2 linked regions of the Formosa agariphila KMM 3901 genome follow. The protein of the gene in region 2 interacts with the protein of the main gene of each other region in a pairwise test. Links are inferred from orthologs where the notes say so. Each region holds a gene or a part of one and is shown on either strand. Other genes may lie near its edges.

Evidence for each region.
Region 1: the proteins of BN863_RS05395 (region 2) and BN863_RS08395 interact in binary tests that used the Escherichia coli proteins (3 or more experiments, as listed by UniProt). The link is inferred for Formosa agariphila KMM 3901 from one-to-one orthologs.

The regions. Positions count from the first base shown.
Region 1 is NZ_HG315671.1:1,934,588-1,937,631, reverse strand. The notes cover bases 1-2,965. They hold BN863_RS08395 (uracil-DNA glycosylase), read left to right. Parts: upstream 1-1,132; coding sequence 1,133-1,798; downstream 1,799-2,965. Other genes in these bases: BN863_RS08390 (nucleoside phosphorylase), read right to left, coding at 2,114-2,965; BN863_RS08400 (YfcC family protein), read right to left, coding at 1-1,057. In the rest of the region: more of BN863_RS08390, read right to left, coding at 2,966-2,986; BN863_RS08385 (hypothetical protein), read right to left, coding at 2,976-3,044. UniProt on the Escherichia coli protein: Excises uracil residues from the DNA which can arise as a result of misincorporation of dUMP residues by DNA polymerase or due to deamination of cytosine.
Region 2 is NZ_HG315671.1:1,288,190-1,291,098, reverse strand. The notes cover bases 26-2,855. They hold BN863_RS05395 (nucleoside-diphosphate kinase), read right to left. Parts: upstream 1,736-2,855; coding sequence 1,316-1,735; downstream 26-1,315. Other genes in these bases: gldI (gliding motility-associated peptidyl-prolyl isomerase GldI), read left to right, coding at 2,836-2,855; BN863_RS05390 (DHH family phosphoesterase), read left to right, coding at 1,823-2,839; BN863_RS05400 (hypothetical protein), read right to left, coding at 665-1,207; BN863_RS05405 (ABC transporter ATP-binding protein), read right to left, coding at 26-668. In the rest of the region: more of BN863_RS05405, read right to left, coding at 1-25; more of gldI, read left to right, coding at 2,856-2,909. UniProt on the Escherichia coli protein: Major role in the synthesis of nucleoside triphosphates other than ATP. The ATP gamma phosphate is transferred to the NDP beta phosphate via a ping-pong mechanism, using a phosphorylated active-site intermediate.

The DNA.
Region 1 (3,044 bases), 650 kb from region 2 along the record:
CATTTGCACCTTTTATAAAGGTATCTACAAAAGTAGTCTCTTTAATTCGTGCTATAATACCAATAAGGATTGCGCCAATTAAAAATACAGTTGTCATTTCTAAAAACCACCAATCTAATTGCGAAACACCATATATCATAACTACAAAACACATCATAAAAACAATTAAGATGAATTTATATTTAGCAGTTAAAGTTAAAGCTGAGTCTAAATTAGTTAATGGAAACTGACTTTCAATAGCTTGTTTTTGTTCGAAAATAATAGATTTAGATGGATCCAACTTCACTTTTTGTCCGTAACGAATAATGTATACTAAGCAAATAATTAAACCTAGAAAAAACACAATTAAACGTGTTGTTAATCCGGTAGTCCAATTAATTCCTGCAGCATCTGAAGCAATGATAGTACAAAACGGATTTACGGTAGATGCTAATGTTCCAATACACGAACCAATATAAATAGAGGCTAAGGCGACCATAGCGTCGTATTTTGCAGCCAAGAATACTGGAATTAAAATAGGGTAGAAGGCAATAGTCTCTTCAGCTAAACCAAAAGTTGTACCTCCAATTGCTATTAAAAAAGTAATAACTATAATTAAAATGTATTCCCGTCCATGTAATGTCTTGGCAAGCGAAGAAATTCCAGCTTCAAAAGCACCACTAAAATTCATAATGCCTATAAACCCACCAATAATAAGCACAAAGAGAATCACATCGATAGCTTCCATAATTCCTTTTATTGGCGATTGAATAAAAGCGGTTATGCCCTGGGGTTGAGATTTTAAAGTATGATAAGTATTTGGGATGCCTATAGGTTTCCAGATATCACCGTCCTTAAATTTTTCAATCGGAATTTTAATATTGAATTGATCTAAAGTTTCCTGAGTTGCTGCTAATACCACAGTTTTAGTTTCTTTTTCTTGAGAGAACGTATCTAATTCTTTATTATATGTTAACCTATCATATTTACCAGCAGGAATTATATAGGTTAATAAAGCAACAACTGCAGCAATTAGTAGTAAAACGGTAATCGCGCTAGGGAATTTAATGGCTTTCATAAAAGACATTTTTTTTTCAATTTATAAGTGGAAAGATAATACTATTTTTAAATTTGAGCTTTAAGAGCAAGTATTATGATAAAAAATATAAATTCGGATTGGTCCTCGTTTTTAGAATCAGAATTTAATAAACCTTACTTTAAAGGGTTATGGAATTATGTGGAATCTGAATACGAAACAAATACATGTTATCCGCCAGAACAAGACATTTTTAATGCGTTTAATACTTGTGAATTCAAAAATTTAAAAGTTGTTATTTTGGGTCAGGATCCTTATCATGGGCCAGGGCAAGCGAATGGATTGAGCTTTTCTGTAGCTGATGGTGTACCACATCCTCCATCGCTAAAAAATATATTTAAAGAAATTGAAACCGATTTAGGAATTGATTACCCGACTAGCGGAAATTTAGAACGTTGGGCAAAACAAGGTGTGTTATTGTTGAATGCTACTTTAACTGTTAGAGCTCATGAAGCAGGAAGTCATCAAAAAAAGGGTTGGGAGCAATTCACCGATAATGTAATTTCACAAATCAGTTTGAATACAAAGGGGATTGTGTTTTTATTGTGGGGTGGTTATGCTAAAAAAAAATCGAAAATAATAGATACCGATAAGCATTTTATACTTATTTCTGGGCATCCTTCACCATTAAGTGCAAATCGAGGATATTGGTTTAGTAATAAACATTTTAGTGAAACTAACTCCCTGTTGCAGCGTAATAAGACTGTTGAGATTGCTTGGTAGTTGTTTCTATTACCATTTGAATACGTTTGTTTTCATCAATTTTGTAGTCTGAAATTTTATTACAACTAAAAATCAATAGTAAAACATTAATAGCAACAAGCAATGCTATAATAATTGAAACGGTGATTAGCATAATTTAATTTGGTTAGGTCGGTGGTAATAAACTTAATAATAAGTTTTGATCTTAACAAATTATTATACTTTAATTTAACATTAATATTGTGTAATGTATAATTAACTTTAAAATAATTAAAAATTATATAATTTTCTGCCGCTATTTATATAAAAACCATAAATAGTGACAGTAATTAGGTTTTATAATTTTAAAATTTTACCTAAAGCATAGGTGATTAAATCTTCTACCAATTTACCTGGATTATTACTAAATTCTCCAGTAGCGCGGTTAGCAATTATGGCATTAAGCGATAGTGCATTATGACCTAATAATGCAGATAAACCATATATGGCTGCTGTTTCCATTTCAAAATTCACAATTTTTTTGCCTTCAAAATTAAAGGTGTGAATTTTATCGTTTAAATCTGGGTCTTGAGTTGAAAGTCGTAAAACACGTCCTTGAGGACCGTAAAATCCACTTGCTGTAGCCGTAACACCAAGTTTAGTTTGGTCTGAAGAAAACACTTTTTCTAATGTTTTATTATTGGATATTAAGACAGGTAACGCTTTATTAGCATTCCATTGGGTATGCACCACGAAAGCATCTTCAAAAGGGAAACTTCTAAAAGCTTCTATATTATAAAAGTGAAGCATTCCAGAAAAATCTAATCCATCTGTACTTATAGCAAAAGAATCTACAGGGATTTCTTTTTGAAGTGAACCGGATGTACCAATACGAATAATATTTAAAGTGGTAATATCTTTTTTAATGGTTCGCGTTTTAAAATCGATATTTACAAGAGCGTCTAATTCGTTTAAAACAATGTCTATATTATCGCAACCAATTCCTGTAGACACAACACTTATACGCTTGCCATTATAAGTTCCAGTTTCAGTTTTAAACTCTCTTTTTTGAATAGAATGTTCAACCGTATCAAAATGTTTGGTTATTTTACTTACACGGTCTTGATCTCCAACAAGTATAACTGTTGGTGCAAGATGTTCTGGTTTTAAATTTAAATGGTAAACACTTCCATCTGGATTTAAAATTAATTCGGAGTCTTTAATCGGCATAATTAGTTACGTTTATAAGCTTGTTAAGCTTAGTGTCAAAATAGAATTTATTTTTATG
Region 2 (2,909 bases):
GCACTAAAACTAAAACTCGTAGTATTTTCGAGAATAATATCTTGTGCTAAGCCCGATTTAATAATTTCACCTTGCTTCATCACATACATGGTGTTGCAAATTTTACTAAGCTCTTCAATAATATGAGAAGAAATTAGAATGGCTAACTGTTCCTTTTCAGCTAAATCGATAATTAATTTTCTCAAGGCTGAAATCCCTAATGGGTCTAATCCAGAGAACGGCTCGTCTAGAACCAAACATTTGGGATTATTAAGCAATGCTATGGAAATACCTAAACGTTGCTTCATTCCCATTGAAAAATTCCGAACTGGATCTGTTCTATCTATAGGTAAACCAACTTGTAATAATCGGTTTAGAATATCGCCTTTAGATACTTTTAAACCTTGAATTTTACAGAATAAATTCAGATTATCGTAGGCGTTTAAATACTCGTAAAGGGCAGGTTTTTCAATAATTCCGCCAATAGGCTTTATACCTTGGGCTTCTAAATTAACCGTACCTGAATTCGGTTTTACCAATCCCAAAATAATTTTAAAGAGCGTTGTTTTTCCAGCGCCGTTAGCACCTAATACACCACAGATTTCTCCTGCTTTACACTGAATGCTTACAGATTTTAAAACTTGTAATTTTCCGTACGATTTACATAAATCTGTTGCCGATAATATCATGAAGTTAATTCGGGTTGAAGTTTCTTAAAGTCGAATTTTGCCGTATACGACCGTTCTAGAAAAGTACGCGACCAAAATGCTTTTCTAATTAAAAACAAAGGATCTTTTACCATGAAATAAGGCACATAATGAAACCATTTTACACCGTGTTCTTCATAATAATTTGCAACCTTTTCTTTAATTCCTAATTCGCTTGCTGCCACTAGAGCGGCTTCACGTTGGCATTTTGAAACGATATAATTTGCGGCTATACGTTTTCTAAACCCGTATTCGAAAAACTGATCTTTTGCTCGTTTATAATTCTGATAACGCGACCAGCCATCCATAATCACTAAAAAAATATGAACGAAAGAGAACAGGAAACACCAAATCCAAAAGCCTTGAATCCATATATTACTTTGTAAAAAGGATGCTTTTAATTGTATCCAATAAATCCAAGATTCTAATATAAATAGAAAAAGAGAATAATATAACAGTTTACCTACCCTAAAGTAAGAAACAAATGCACTAGGCTGTTTTGGTAAACTCAGCAATTCCATAGAAGCAAATTAAATAAATCTTTAAAAAGATTCAAACTTTAAAAGTGATTAAAAAACAAAAGCCTGTAAAAAATTACAGGCTTCTCTATATATTATAACAATATTGAATTAAAATTGTTCTCTTCCAGAAAAATGGAATGCACTTTCAATAGCAGCATTTTCATCGCTATCGCTACCGTGAACAGCATTTTCACCGATTGAAGCAGCAAATAACTTACGAATTGTTCCTTCTGCAGCTTCAGCAGGGTTTGTAGAACCAATAAGCGTTCTAAAATCTTCAACAGCATTTTCTTTTTCTAAGATTGCAGCAATGATTGGTCCACGTGTCATGAATTCAACTAAATCTGCGAAGAAAGGTCTCTCGTTATGAATTGCATAAAATTCTTGAGCGTCTGCAGTTGTCATTTGCGTTAATTTTAATGCAACGATTCTAAATCCTGAAGCGTTGATTTTTTCTAAAATTGCGCCAATGTGTCCGTTTTCAACCGCATCTGGCTTAAGCATGGTAAATGTTCTATTTGTTGCCATTTGTATTTTTAAATTTAGGCCAAAAGTAATGTATTTCTTAGAAAATACCATATAATCACATATTAAAAAATTGTATCTTCGCCTCTTATGACAACATCAGAAATCAACCAAATACAAGCGCTTTTAAGTACGCCTAAACAGATTATTATAGTACCACACAAAAATCCAGATGGCGATGCTATGGGCTCTACCCTAGCATTATACCATTATCTAAAAGGATTTAATCACGATGCTCTAGTTATGGCTCCTAACGATTATCCCGACTTTTTAAAGTGGTTACCAGGAGATGAAACGGTTTTAAAGTATGAATCTGAAACCGAACGTTGCGAAATTTTATTACAAAAAGCAGATCTTATTTTTACCCTAGACTTTAATGCGTTACACCGTGTTGGAGATATGGGAGATAAAATTGGTACAAGTGAAGCTATTAAAATTATGATAGATCACCACCAGCAACCAGACAACTATGCGAAGTTTATGTTTTCTGATGTACGTATGAGTTCTACATGCGAAATGGTCTACCGCTTTATCGAGATGCTAGCTCATGAAAACAGAGTTACAGCAGATATAGCAACCTGTTTATATACGGGAATCATGACAGACACCGGCTCGTTTAGATTTGCTTCTACAACAAGTAAAACCCACTATATTATTGGAAAGTTAATGGAACACGGTGCTAAAAATGCCGAAATTCATAATGCGATTTACGACACCAATAGTTATGCAAGACTACAACTTTTAGGTTGTGCTTTAAAAAATTTAAAAGTAATTCCTGAATTACGAACAGCCTATATTACATTATCTCAGGACGAATTAAATCAATTTGATTTTAAAAAAGGAGATACTGAAGGCTTTGTAAACTATGGACTTTCTTTAAATAATATTATTTTTGCAGCCATTTTTATTGAACACAAGAAAGAAAACATCATTAAAATATCTTTAAGATCTAAAGGCGATTTTTCTGTTAATGAATTTTCTAGACAGTATTTTGAAGGTGGCGGACACACCAATGCAGCAGGCGGTAAAAGTGATTTAAGTTTAGATGAAACCATTGAGAAATTTATTAGTATCTTACCAAGCCATAAAAATGAACTAACCTCATGATAAAACTAGGTTTATGTTGTTTGGTAATTTTCAGTATTATAAGCTGCAAGTCCCCAGAAGCCAGACGACC